2 regions of the Streptomyces kanamyceticus genome follow, and region 2 is predicted to be linked to the other one. Evidence: riboswitches for the same ligand, from Rfam matches in the RefSeq annotation. Region 2 holds a riboswitch; the other holds the start of a gene.
What was found. A riboswitch is a leader RNA that binds a small molecule or an ion and turns the genes downstream of it on or off. The one in region 2 is predicted to bind cyclic di-AMP.
Positions count from the first base shown of each region.

Region 1: it holds a riboswitch for cyclic di-AMP, as region 2 does, so the genes downstream of both, CP970_RS10935 (M23 family metallopeptidase) here and CP970_RS22800 (M23 family metallopeptidase) in region 2, are expected to answer to the same signal.

Region 1 is NZ_CP023699.1:2,758,484-2,765,487, forward strand. It holds gene CP970_RS10915 (bifunctional acetate--CoA ligase family protein/GNAT family N-acetyltransferase) at 1-1,209, opposite strand, end outside; gene CP970_RS10925 (HPr family phosphocarrier protein) at 1,365-1,646, shown strand; gene CP970_RS10930 (GntR family transcriptional regulator) at 1,814-2,500, opposite strand; gene CP970_RS10935 (M23 family metallopeptidase) at 2,679-3,479, opposite strand; cyclic di-AMP (ydaO/yuaA leader) riboswitch at 3,493-3,654, opposite strand; gene CP970_RS10940 (M16 family metallopeptidase) at 3,851-5,236, opposite strand; gene CP970_RS10945 (M16 family metallopeptidase) at 5,233-6,585, opposite strand; gene CP970_RS10950 (DNA gyrase/topoisomerase IV subunit A) at 6,800-7,004, shown strand, end outside.
Region 2 is NZ_CP023699.1:5,331,535-5,338,538, forward strand. It holds gene CP970_RS22770 (alginate lyase family protein) at 1-164, shown strand, start outside; tRNA gene CP970_RS22775 (tRNA-Met) at 211-284, shown strand; gene CP970_RS22780 (hypothetical protein) at 408-779, shown strand; gene CP970_RS22785 (PLP-dependent cysteine synthase family protein) at 844-1,902, shown strand; gene CP970_RS22790 (MFS transporter) at 1,899-3,143, shown strand; gene CP970_RS22795 (PP2C family protein-serine/threonine phosphatase) at 3,254-4,432, shown strand; cyclic di-AMP (ydaO/yuaA leader) riboswitch at 4,654-4,801, shown strand; gene CP970_RS22800 (M23 family metallopeptidase) at 4,813-5,895, shown strand; gene CP970_RS22805 (aldo/keto reductase) at 6,065-7,004, shown strand, end outside.

The sequences.
Region 1 (7,004 bases), 2.6 Mb from region 2:
GTCCGCACGGTTGCCCGAGCCCACGAACGTGGACAGGCCCGCGCCCCGCCGGTGAAGGCCGGACAGCAGGGCGATGCCGATCGCGCCGGACTGCGTGAACAGGCCGATCCTGCCGCGCACGGGCGCCTCGGGCGCGAGGGAGGCGTTGAGCCGCACCTCCGGAGAGGTGTTGATGACTCCGAAGGCGTTCGGGCCGATGATGCGCATGCCGTACGACCGCGCCTGGCGCACCAGTTCGCGCTGCCGCTCGCGCCCGTCGGCGCCGCTCTCCGCATAGCCCGCGGAGATCACCACCAGGCCCTGCACGCCGCGCTCACCGCACTCGGCGACGACCTGCGGCACCCGGTCGGCGGGCACTGCCACGACCGCGAGGTCGACCGGTTCGCCGGGGTCGATGTCCCGCACGGAGCGGTGGGCGGGCACTCCGTCGAGCTCGCCGTCGTCGTCGAACTCGCCGTTCACCGCGTACAGCCGCCCGGCGTATCCGGCCTCCTGGAGGTTGCGCAGCACGCTGCGGCCCACCCCGCCGGGGGTGCGGCCCACGCCGACCACGGCGACCGAGCGGGGCGTCAGGAGCCGCTGCACGGACCGCGCCTCGGCCCGGTGCTCGCGGGCGCGCTGCACGACGAGCGAGCGGTCGGTCGGCTCCAGATCGAATTCCAGGCGTACGACGCCGTCCTCGAAGCTGCGCTTCTGCTGATAGCCCGCGTCCGTGAACACCTTGATCATCTTGGTGTTGGCGGGCAGCACCTCGGCCACGAAGCGGCGGATGCCGCGCTCCCTGGCGACGGCCGCGATGTGTTCGAGGAGCGCGGAGGCCACTCCCCTGCCCTGGTGGGCGTCCTGCACGAGGAAGGCGACCTCGGCCTCGTCGGCGGGCGCGCTGGCGGCCATGCCGCGCCCGTCGATGCGGTCGTAGCGCACGGTGGCGATGAACTCGCCGCCGACGGTCGCCGCGAGCCCCACCCGGTCCACCTGGTCGTGATGGGTGAACCGGTGCACGTCCTTGGCGGAGAGGCGGGGGTAGGGCGCGAAGAACCGGTAGTACTTCGACTCGTCGGAGACCTGTTCGTAGAAGCTGACCAGACGGTCCGCGTCCGCGGCCCTGATGGGCCTGATCCGGGCGGTGCCCCCGTCGCGCAGCACCACATCGGCTTCCCAGTGGGCGGGATAGTCGTGCCGATCCTGCTGATCCGACGGGCTCTGCATGGGGCCAGGGTACGGGTCGCGCGTCCGCTGGGGCCGGGGCAGGCTAGGACAGGTCGAAAGGCGGCCGGGAGCGGGACGTACGTCCGGCAGAGCACCCGTGACGGCATGAGACACTGGTCTAGACAAGTGTGAAACACCTGGAAGGGCAGCAACACATGGCTGAGCGCCGCGTCAACGTCGGCTGGGCCGAGGGCCTTCACGCCCGACCCGCCTCCATCTTCGTCCGCGCGGCCACGGCCGCCGGCGTCCCCGTGACGATCGCCAAGGCCGACGGCAACCCGGTCAACGCCGCCTCGATGCTCGCGGTGCTCGGCCTGGGCGCCCAGGGCGGCGAGGAGATCGTGCTCGCCTCCGACGCCGAGGGCGCGGACGCCGCCCTCGACCGCCTGGCGAAGCTCGTCGCCGAGGGCCTCGAGGAGCTCCCGGAGACGGTCTAGGACACGTTCCACGAAACACGTCGATGGGGTCACCCGGAATTCCGGGTGACCCCATCGACGTATTCCCCATCAATGCATGCGCGGGGAAACAAAAAGACAAAGAGGGAAAGGGGAAAGGGCCTCTTTTTGGGCCTCTCTTTGCGTACGTCTTGTATACGGCGCCCGTGTTAATTCGGGAGCGCCGCCGTGTTTACGGCAGGTTGCACTTCGCTCACACCGTCGCCCCGCACCGGTGGGCGCAATCGGTACGCGCCCTTCGCCCGCTCCACGTGCGCCGCGGTCAGCGCCCTGGCGCGCTCCGCGTCCCCGCGGGACACCGCGTCGACGATCGCCGCCCGCTCGGACCACGACTCCGGAGAGGCCGCCCGGGCCTCCACGACGTACATCCAGTCGACCTTGCGCCGCAGCTGGGTGAGCAGCACGCCGATGCCGGGGCCGCCGGACGCCTGGGCGAGCGTCTCGTGGAACCAGCCCACCAGCGAGCGCAGATCCTCCCCCTGCCCGCGCCGTGAGCGGTCCTGGCCGAGCCTGACCAGGCCGCGAAGGACCTTGAGGTGCGCCTCGGTGCGGTGCTGCGCCGCGCGCGCCGCCGCGAGCGGTTCCAGCAGCGCCCGGACCTCCAGGAGGTCGGCGGCCTCCCGCCCGGTGGGCTCGGCCACGCACGCGCCCGCGTGCCTGCGGGTCACCACGAAACCCTCCGCCTCCAGGGTGCGCAGCGCCTCGCGCACGGGAACGCGCGATACTCCGTAGCGTCGCGCGAGGAGTTCCTCGGTGAGCCGGCCGCCCCGTTCATGGACGCCGGAGACGATGTCGTCCCGGATGGCCGTGCAGACCGATTGCGCGGGAATGCGCATGACCCAACCTCCGCCTTAATCCCCGCGAAACGCGGTCGATTGACGCTCGCCCGTCGACTCTATTGCAGGGCGCGGTGATTTCCGACGGCGGGCCGAAATTCATGGATGCCTTTTGGCCAAGACGAAAGCCCCGGCTCCAGTGGAGCCGGGGCTTTCGGTGCGTCGCGGAGGGGGCGGGTCAGACGTTGACGCCGTGCCCGCGCAGGTACGCGATGGGGTCCATGTCCGAGCCGTAGTCGGCGCCGGTGCGGGCCTCGAAGTGGAGGTGGGGGCCACTGGAGTTGCCGGTGGAGCCCGAGAGGCCGATCTGCTGGCCCGGGGTGACCGTCTGGCCGACGGTGACGCCGAGGGACGACATGTGGCCGTACTGGGTGTACGTGCCGTCGTTCATCTTGATGACCACGTTGTTGCCGTAGGCGCCGCCCCAGCCGGCCTCGACGACGGTGCCGGAGCCGACCGCGTGGACCGAGGTGCCGGACGCGGCGTGGAAGTCGATGCCGGTGTGGCTGCCGGAGGACCACATGGCGCCACCGGTCTGGTAGCCCGTGGAGACGTACGAGCCGGAGATCGGGGCGACGAAGGTGTTCAGGCGCTTGCGCTCGGCCTCGCGGGCGGCGCGCTCCTTGGCCTCGCGCTCCTCCTTGGCCTTGGCCTTCGCCTTGGCCTCGGCCTTGCGCTTCTCCTCGGCGGCCTGCTTCTTGGCGGCCTCTTCGGCCTTCTTCGCGGCAGCGGCGTCGTCGGCGGCCTGCTTCTGCGCGGCGGCCTGGGCGTCGACGCTCTCGGCGAGCGAGTCGCCCACGGAGATGGCCTGGGTGAGGCCGGTGTGCTCGACGGCGGCGTCTTCGGCGGCGAGCGCCGGAGCGGCCAGGCCTCCGATGACACCGGTGGTGGTGAGCGCGGCGACGCCCGCTACGTTCGCGGTGGTACGCGTGAGGCGGCTCGGACGACGGTGCTTCCCGGTGGCACGGGTGAACGCCATGAAGCGGCTGATCCTTTCCTTCCTTCTCGCCTACCGGGTTAGCTGACGGGTTCGGAGCAGGAAGGTCTCCTACGAGTTCCTCGCCTCGCGGCAAGGTTCCCGATTCACCCCAGGGGACGTGTGGGTCCCCGGCTCCCCTGGCTCGCGCCGTACGGGGACTCGGCGATGACTGTCCGGTGCCGCGGATGCGACGTACTGCGTGACGGACAGCCGGATTGAAGCTAAACGGACCGTCTTTCAATCGACAAACAGAACTAGCTTTTTGTAGCGCACGCCACAGGGCAGACAGGCAACCTCCATATGAATTCGGACATATGGGGACCCCAGCGGCCACTTCGGCCACCGGGGTCCCGATATGTCCTGACTGCCCCTCAGCTCGTGACGACGGTCACTTCGCCGATCCCGAGCGCCCTGACGGGCTCCTCGATCTCCTCGGCGTCGCCGACGAGGATCGTCACCAGGCGGTCCTCCGGGAAGGCGTTCACGACGGCCGCGGTGGCCTCCACGGTGCCGGTGGCGGCGAGCTGCCGGTACAGCTGCGCCTGGAAGTCGTCCGGCAGGTGCTGCTCGACCTGGTCGGCGAGCGTGGCCGCCACGGAGGACGCCATCTCGTACTTGAGCGGGGCCACGCCCACCAGGTTCTGCACGGCCACGTCACGCTCGGCGTCCGTGAGGCCCTCGGCGGCCAGCGTGCGCAGCACCTTCCAGAGGTCGTCGAGCGCGGGTCCGGTGGACGCCGTGTCGACCGAGCCGCTGATGGCGAGCATCGCCGCACCCGAGCCGTCCGGCGCGGAACGCAGCACCTGGCCGAACGCCCGTACGCCGTAGGTGTATCCCTTCTCCTCGCGCAGGACGCGGTCCAGGCGCGAGGTGAGGGTGCCGCCCAGGCAGTACGTACCGAGCACCTGGGCGGGCCAGACGCGGTCGTGCCGGTCGGCGCCGATGCGGCCGATCAGGAGCTGCGTCTGCACCGCGCCGGGGCGGTGCACGATCACGACGCGGCCGGTGTCGTCGGCGGTCACCGGGGGCACCGGACGCGGCTGGGCCGTGTCGCCGGTCCAGGCGCCGACGGTGTCGGCGAGGACGGCGTCCAGATCCGTCCCCGTGAGGTCGCCGACGATGACGAAGGTGGCCGTCGCGGGCCGGACGTGCTTCTCGTAGAAGGCGCGCACGGCCGCCGAGTCGATGGCCGCGACCGTCTCCTCGGTGCCCTGGCGCGGCCGCGACATGCGCGAGGTCGCGGGGAAGAGCTGCCGGGAGAGCTCCTTGGCGGCGCGGCGGGCCGGGTTGGCCGCCTCGTGCGGGATCTCGTCCAGGCGGTTGGCCACCAGGCGCTCGATCTCGCTGTCCGCGAAGGCCGGGGCGCGCAACGCGTCGGCGAGCAGGCCGAGCGCCTTCGGGAGCCGGGAGACCGGGACTTCGAGCGACACGCGTACGCCCGGGTGGTCGGCGTGCGCGTCGAGCGTGGCGCCACAGCGGTCGAGCTCGGCGGCGAACTCCTCGGCGGAGTGCTTGTCGGTGCCCTCGTTGAAGGCCCTCGCCATGATCGTGGCGACGCCGTCGAGGCCCGCGGGCTCGGCCTCGAGAGGCGCTTCGAGGTGGATCTCGACGGCGACCACCTGCTGGCCGGGGCGGTGGCAGCGCAGCACCGTGAGGCCGTTGGTGAGGGTGCCGCGCTCGGGCGCGGGGAAGGCCCAGGGCTTGGCGGTGCCCGCCTGGGGTTGCGCGTGGAACTGCATCGTCGCGGCCTCGGTCACTTCGCCGCCTCCTCGTCGTCTGCGTCGGCGTCGGCGCCGTCTTCGGGGGTCACCGGCTCGTACACGAGCACCGCGCGGTTGTCGGGGCGCAGGCGGGCCTTGGCGATCTCCTGGACCTCCTCGGCGGTCACCTCGAGAACGCGCCCGACGGCGGTCAGGGCGAGCTGCGGGTCACCGAACAGGACGGCGTACCTGCACAGTTCGTCGGCGCGGCCCGCGACCGTGCCGAGCCGGTCGAGCCACTCGCGCTCCAACTGCGCCTGAGCGCGCTCCATCTCCTCCGGAGTGGGGCCCTCCGCGGCGAAGCGGGCGAGCTCGTCGTCGACGGCGGCCTCGATCACCGGCACCTCGACGTCTCCGGAGGTCTTCACGTCCAGCCAGCCGAGCGAGGGCGCCCCGGCGAGCCGCAGCAGGCCGAATCCCGCCGCGACCGCCGTACGGTCACGGCGCACCAGGCGGTTGTAGAGCCGCGACGACTCGCCGCTGCCGAGGACGGTGAGCGCCAGGTCCGCCGCGTCGCACGCGCGCGTGCCGTCCTCCGGCAGCCGGTAGGCGGCCATCAGGGCGCGGGCCGGGACCTCCTCTTCGACGACCTCGCGCAGCTGCTCGCCGATGCGCTCGGGCAGGGAGCCGTCGCGCGGCGGCTGCTTGCCGTCGTGCGAGGGGATCGACCCGAAGTACTTCTCGACCCAGGCGAGCGTCTGCTCCGGGTCGATGTCGCCGACTACGGAGAGGACGGCGTTGTTGGGCGCGTAGTACGTACGGAAGAAGTCGCGGGCGTCTTCCAGGGTGGCCGCGTCCAGGTCGGCCATGGAGCCGATCGGCGTGTGGTGGTACGGATGGCCCTCCGGGTACGAGAGAGCGGTCAGCTTCTCGAACGCCGTGCCGTACGGAACGTTGTCGTAGCGCTGTCGGCGCTCGTTCTTGACGACGTCGCGCTGGTTTTCCATGGACTCTTCGTCGAGCGCGGAGAGCAGCGAGCCCATCCGGTCGGCCTCAAGCCACAGGGCCAGCTCCAGCTGGTGGGCCGGCATCGTCTCGAAGTAGTTGGTGCGCTCGAAGCTCGTGGTGCCGTTGAGCGAACCGCCCGCTCCCTGCACCAGCTCGAAGTGGCCATTGCCGTGCACCTGCTGGGAACCCTGGAACATGAGGTGCTCGAAGAGGTGCGCGAGGCCGGTTCGCCCCTTGACCTCGTGACGGGAACCGACGTCGTACCAGAGGCAGACCGCGGCGACCGGGGTCAGGTGGTCCTCGGAGAGCACCACGCGCAGGCCGTTGGCCAGCCGGTGCTCGGTCGCTGTCAGCCCGCCGGAGCCGGCCTCGGCTGTGGCCGTGTGACCCATGGGCATGTACGTCCCTTCGATCGCTGAAACATTGCTGGTTCTGCCAGTCCTGACACTGTATGCAAGCGTGCCGACACCTGAGGAAGTTCCCGGTCCGCCCACGGCGTAGTCGACGCGTGACGGCGCCGGAGTACGGGTCGTGGTCGGCGTTGTCAGTGGGACGGTCCACAATGGTCGGCGTCAGATCCCGCACTAGCTTGGTGAAGGAGCCGCAGCAGCGATGGCCCGCCGCAGCACGAAGACCCCGCCGCCCGACGACTCGTACGAGGAGAAGATCCTCGACATCGACGTCGTCGACGAGATGCAGGGCTCCTTCCTCGAGTACGCGTATTCGGTCATCTACTCGCGTGCCCTGCCGGACGCCCGCGACGGCATGAAGCCGGTGCACCGCCGCATCGTGTACCAGATGAACGAGATGGGCCTGC
Region 2 (7,004 bases):
AGCGCGACATGGGCCCCGACACCGAGGTGGGCCTGAACCACCTGCGGGGGCGGCTGAAGCTGGCGATGCCGCAGACCGAGAAGTACACGGAGCAGCGGCGCCCCGAGGGGACGGACGATCTCTTCGTGGCCTGGGAGACCCTCACGCACGCGGGCAACACGTAAGTGGTTCGAAGCACCCCTCCGGATGGCGTAGAGTTGTGTTCAGCGGCGCGGGGTGGAGCAGCTCGGTAGCTCGCTGGGCTCATAACCCAGAGGTCGCAGGTTCAAATCCTGTCCCCGCTACTGAAGACCGAAGGCCCGGAACCATGAAAATGGTTCCGGGCCTTCGGCGTTTTCGCGTCCTCCTTTTTGGCGCGTTGTCGCCTTTGCGCTGACACGTGTGCGGTGAGTAGCTTCGTGTTCACTATGAGTCGTGTGGGAGTGGTGAGGCGGCAGAAGCCGGGGCGGGGATTCGTCCTCGCGCTGCTCTTCGCCGTGTGCGCGCTCTTCCTCGGCGTCTGCCACGGCCACCTGGACGTCACTCCCGCGGGCGCCCCCGTCAGCGCCGTCGGCCAGCACGAGTGCCCGGACTCCGGGCACGGTGCGCACGCCGAGGCCGACGGGCAGGTCGCCGCGCAGCCCGTGGACCGTGCCGTGCCGGACAGGGTGGGGGCGGGCCGTGTCGAGGTCGCGTCCGCCCCGCCCAGCTGCGCCCGGTCGCTCGGCACGTGGACCCGGGCCGGGCCGCCCGTCGCGGGACACTCACTCCTCATCGCCATCGGGATCGACAGGAACTGAGCGCGCACGGAGTCCGACCACTCCGTCAGTGCCCTCATCCGCGTACCCGAAGGATGTCAGCTACATGATCAGCAACCTGCAGCCCGCGGCGGCCGCCGTGGGAAACACCCCCGTGCTCTGGATCGACGAACCGTCGGACGACGGCGGCCGGGGCTTCTGGGCCAAGCTCGAAGGCTTCAACTTCGGCGGCATCAAGGACCGCGCCGCCCTCTACATGGTCGAACGGGCGCGTGCGCGCGGCGAGTTGAGGCCGGGCGCGCCCATCGTCGAGTCGACGTCGGGCACGCTCGGGCTCGGCCTCGCGCTCGCCGGGGTGCAGTACGGCCATCCCGTACACATCGTGACCGACCCGGGCCTGGAGCCCATCGTCGAGCGCATGCTCACCGCGCACGGCGCCCGCATCCACCTCGTACGCGAACCGAGCGGCCTCGGCGGCTGGCAGCAGGCGCGGGTCGACCGGGTCGCCGAGCTCATGGCGGGGCCCGAGCTCGGCGGCGGCGCGTGGAGCCCGAACCAGTACCACAACCCGGACAACCCGGCCGCGTACGGCACGCTCGCGGACGAACTCCTCAAGCAGCTCGGCCAGTTCGACGTGCTCGTGTGCGCGGTCGGGACCGGCGGGCACTCGGCGGGGATCGCGCGGGCGCTGCGCGGCGGAGCGCTGCCTGGCCTCGAACTGGTCGGCGTGGACAGCGTCGCGTCGACCATCTTCGGCCTGGCCGCGGGCCCGCGCCTGATGCGCGGCCTCGGCTCCTCGATCCACCCCGGCAACGTCGACCACGACGCCTTCGACGAGGTGCACTGGGTCGGGCCCGCGGAAGCGGTGCGGTGCGCTCGGCGGCTCGCCGAGCGGCAGTTCGCCACCGGCGGCTGGAGCGTCGGCGCCGTGGCGCTCGTGGCGGGCTGGCTGGCCAGGACGCGGCCGCGCGGCACCCGCGTCGCCGCGGTCTTCCCCGACGGCCCGCAACGCTATTTCGACACGGTCTTCAGCGACGAGTACTGCGCGGCGCAGGGCCTCACCGGCGGCGCCGTGCCGGACAAGCCGCGCGAGGTGATGGGGCCCGAGCAGGGCATCACCGAGTGGTCCCGGTGGGACCGCAGCACCAAGGGCGCGGTGCTGTGACCGGGGTCTGGCGCCGGGCCAGGGCGTTCGAGCCCGCGGTGCAGCTGCTGTTCGTCAACCAGTTCACGATCAACCTCGGCTTCTACATGCTGATGCCGTACCTGGCGGCCCACCTCTCGGGCCAACTCGGGCTCGCCGCCTGGGCGGTGGGCCTGGTGCTCGGGGTCAGGAACCTCTCCCAGCAGGGCATGTTCCTGGTCGGCGGGGCGCTCGCCGACCGGCTCGGTTACAAGCCGATGATCGTCGCGGGGTGCGCGCTGCGGACCGTCGGCTTCGGGGCGCTCGCCTTCGCCGACACCCTGCCGGTGCTGATCGCCGCGTCGGTGGCGACCGGGCTCGCGGGGGCGCTCTTCAATCCGGCGGTACGGGCGTACGTCGCCGCGGAGGCGGGGCCGCCCGAGCGCCGTGTGGAGGCGTTCGCGCTGTTCAACGTCTTCTACCAGACGGGCATCCTGCTCGGGCCGCTCGTCGGACTCGCCCTGACCGGGTTCGACTTCCGGCTGACCTGCGCGGTGGCCGCCGTGCTGTTCGCGGGGCTCTCGGTGGTCCAGGTGCTCAGACTGCCCGCGCGACGGCGGGCCGAGGACGCGGCGAAGAGCGGCGAGGGCGGCCAGTGGCGCGTGGTCCTCGGCAACCGGACCTTCTGGCTCTTCTCGCTGGCCATGACCGGGTCGTACGTCCTGTCCTTCCAGGTCTATCTCGCGCTGCCGCTGTCCGTGGAGCGGCTGCTCGGCGAGGGCACCGCGGGCACCGTCGCGACCAGTTCGCTCTTCGTGGTGTCCGGGCTCGTCGCGCTGCTCGGGCAGCTGCGGATCACCGACTGGTGCCGGCGCACCTGGACGCGCGAGCAGTGCCTGGTCGCCGGGCTCGGCCTGATGGGCGCCGCGTTCCTGCCACCCGCGCTCGGCGGCTCCCGGTACGTCGGGGTCGCGGGCCTGCTGCTGTGCGCGGCGGCGCTCGCCGCGGCGACCGCCGTGCTCTACCCCTTCGAGATGGACACCGTCGTCTCGCTCGCGGGGGACCGCTGGGTGGCCACGCACTACGGCCTCTACAACACCGTCTGCGGCATCGGCATCACCGCGGGCAACCTCGGCATGGGCGCCCTGCTCGACGCCACCCGTGACCTGCCCGCACTGCCCTGGCTGGTCCTGGCCGCCCTTGGCGCGTGCTGCGCGGTGGCGCTGCGCGGCCTCGCCCGGACGGGGCGGCTCGCGCCGGTCCCCGCGGTGACCGGCGCCTAGCGCGGGCGTAACCCGGTCGGCCCACACCAGGTCGCACCCTCACCGCGCTGCGGGAAGCCTGAGTGCAGCGCGGTGAGGTGCTGGGCGCACAGTCGGCGGGAGAGCGAGCGGTGGGGCAGCGAGGAGGACGCGACGGTGGCCGTGGGGGGAGACGCGCCGACCGGATCGACGACAGCGGCGCCACCGCGCACGAGGGGACCTTCGTGCGGGCGCTGCCCGTCCTGCTGCTGGTCGTCGGAGTGGCGTACGACGCGCTGACACCGCCCGAATTCACCGCGGCGCCCCTGTTCACCGCGGCCCCGCTGATCGCCGCGCCCTTCTACTCGCTGCTCAACACCGTCCTGACCGGCGCGGCGGCGTCGGTCGCCGTCCTGCTCCTGCACTACGGAAACTCGTCCGACAGCACGGTCGAGACGGTCACCGAGCTGATCACCGTGATGACGGTCGCGGGGCTCGCGATCGTCATCAACCGCGTGGTGCGCCGCGGCAACGCCAGGCTCGCCACCGCGCGCTCCATCTCGGAGGCCACCCAGCGCGCCGTCCTGCCCGAACCGGATCCGCGCATCGGCGGCCTGGACATCGCGGCACGGTACGAGGCCGCGCAGGCCGACGCGTTCATCGGCGGGGACCTCTACGCGGTGCAGGACACCCCGCACGGCGTACGGCTCATCGTCGGCGACGTACGGGGCAAGGGCATGGGCGCGGTCGCCGCCGTCGCCGTGGTCATCGGCGCCTTCCGGGAGGCCGCCGAGCAGGAGGCCACGCTGGAGGCGGTGGCGCAGCGCCTGGAGCGCGCCCTCGCGCGGGAGGGCACCCGGCGCGAAGGGCTCGACGCGTTCGAGGGGTTCACCACCGCGGTCCTCGGCGAGATCCGGCACGGCGAAGGCGTCGTACGCCTCATCAACCGCGGCCACCCGGCGCCGCTGCTGCTGCGCGGGGACGGTCGCCTCTGCGTGCTCTCGGCGAGCGAGCCCGCGCTGCCGCTCGGCATGGGCGATCTGGGTACCTGGCCGGACCGGGCGGACGAGTCGGAGTTCCCGCCCGGCGCGACGCTGCTCTTCTACACGGACGGCCTCTCCGAGGCGCGTGACGTGGCGGGCGTCTTCTACGATCCCGCGGACCGGCTCGGCGGCCGGATCTTCCCGGGCCAGGACGGTCCGCACGTGCTGCTGGCCACGCTCGTGCAGGAGGTGCGGCGGCATACCGGGGGCGGGGCGACGGACGACATGGCGCTGCTCGCGGTGCGGCGGCCCGGCGTACGGCAGGGGGAGGTCACCGACGGTGAGTGAAGCGCACCCCTCCGCATAACAACTGACGTACTGTCAAGTGAATGTGAAGTTCCGGTGTGGGCGGATCCGGGGTCAACTCGCCCCGTTCCTCACCCCCGTGTCCCGTTAAGTACGGGCCAAGAGCGTTAACGATCAGTCGGAACGGCTTGGAATCCGCCCCCGCTGTCTATTAACGTTCGATAACGCAGCGCGGTCGTCCCAGCCGTCACTAGAGGCGGCTCCGTGCGCACGCGCCTAATCCCGCAAGGGAGCCGGGGAACCACCAACTTGGGGTGAATCGGGCCTCTGTGCATCCGTGCCAGATGTCCGTAGGAGACCTTCCTGCTCCGAACCCGTCAGCTAACCCGGTAGGCGAGAAGGAAGGAAAGGAGTGCGCCCCCGTGGCGTCCAACCGCCCTGCCCCCCAAGCCCCGTATGTGCCGAATGACGACGACTTCGGTGGATACGACCAGGATTCCTGGGAGGAGTGGAACCCCACCGAGGAGTCCATTCGTCCCGTCCGCGGCAGGCACCGTGTGCACAAGAAGGGCGGCGGGCTCGCCCGCAGCTCCACCGTTCTCGGCGTCGGTGTCATAGCCGCGGTCGGCGCGGGCGGCATCGCCACCGCGCAGGGCGGCAAGCCGCCGGTCGCGATATCCATGCCCGACCTGCCGGGCGTCGGAGCCGTCGCCGACTCGCTTCCCGATGCCAAGTCCCTGCCGGGCGTGGGCTCCTTGATGTCCGACGACTCGTCGGACTCCTCGGACGCGAGCGCCCGCACCGCCGCCGCGCCGCTCACCGCCGCCGGTGTCAGCACCACCGACGCCGAGCAGGGCACCACCGACGCGGGCGAGGCACTGCGCTCCCGCATCATGAAGCAGGCCGAGAACCAGCAGCACCAGGCGGACGACGCGGTGCGCGCCGAGGCCGAGCAGGCCGCCGCCAAGAAGGCCGCCGAAGAGGCCGCCGCCCAGCAGAAGGCGGCCGAGAAGGACGTGGCGGCCAAGGCCGCCGCCAAGAAGAAGAAGGAAGAGGCGGCCCGCAAGGCCAAGGCGGAGGCCGAGCGCCTGGCGAAGCTCGCCAAGAGCTACGTGATCCCCACCTCCTCGTACACGCTGACCTCGCACTTCGGCGACTCCGGCTCCATGTGGTCCTCCGGGCACCACACCGGCCTCGACTTCGCGGCGCCGACCGGCACGCCGCTCAAGGCCGTGCACACCGGCACCGTCAAGGAGGCGGGCTGGGCGGGCGCGTACGGCTACCGCACCGTCCTCGAACTCGAGGACGGCACGGAGATCTGGTACTGCCACCAGTCCTCGCTCAACGTCAGCGCGGGCCAGAAGGTCTCCACCGGCGACGTCATCGGCCGCGTCGGCGCGACCGGCAACGTGACGGGGCCGCACCTCCACATGGAGGTCCACACGGCCGACGGCACGGGGATCGACCCGCTGGGCTGGCTGCAGGGCAAGGGCCTGAACCCCTGACGTACGGCTGGAACTTCTGACGTACCGCTGGAACTTCTGACGTACCGCTGGAACCCCTGACGCGCCACCAGAACTCCGGTGGTCCTGGCGACAACCCCCCGACGCCAGGGCCGCCGGTTTGGTGGGCCCTACACGGAATTCCGTTTCCGGTGGGCGCGTTGAGCAGCACATGACTTCTCTTCGCACACTCGGCGCCTCCGACCTAGAGGTCTTCCCGCTCTCCCTGGGCGGCAACGTCTTCGGCTGGACCGCCGACCGGACCGCGTCCTTCGCGGTCATGGACGCCTACGCCGCGGCGGGCGGCAACTTCATCGACACCGCCGACGCGTACACGGCCTGGATCGACGGCAACGAGGGCGGCGAGTCCGAGACCCTCATCGGCGAGTGGCTCGCCGAGCGCGGCAACCGCGCCGACATCGTCGTGGCCACCAAGGTCGGCGCCCACCCCGAGTACAAGGGCCTGTCCGCCGACACCATCAAGAGGGCCGCCGACGCGTCCCTGCGACGCCTCGGCACCGACTACATCGACCTCTACTACACGCACTTCGACGACACGTCCGTGCCCGTGGAGGAGATCATCGGAGCCCTCGACGAGCTGGTGCGGGCGGGCAAGGTGCGGGCGATCGCCGCCTCGAACATCAGCCCGGAGCGGCTCCAGGAGTCCCTCGACCTCTCCGACCGCGAGGGCCTCGCGCGCTACGTCGCGCTGCAGCCGCACTACAACCTCGTCTCCCGCGACACCTACGAAGGCCGCCTCCAGGAGGTCGCCTCGCGCTCCGGCCTCGCCGCCGTCCCCTACTTCGCGCTCGCCGCGGGCTTCCTCACCGGCAAGTACCGCCCGGGCGTCAAGGTCGAGAGCGCCCGCAGCGGACGCGCCGAGCAGTACGTCGGCACCGAGCGCGGCGACCGCGTCCTGACCGCGCTCGACGAGATCGCCCGGACGCACGGCGTCCAGGTCCCCTCGGTGGCGCTCGCCTGGCTCGCGGCCCAGCCCACCGTGGCCGCACCGATCGCCTCCGCGCGCACGCTCGAACAGCTGCCCGCGCTGCTCGCGGTGGCGGACCTGGAACTGACGGCGGCCGAGCTCGCGACGCTGACGGCGGCTTCCG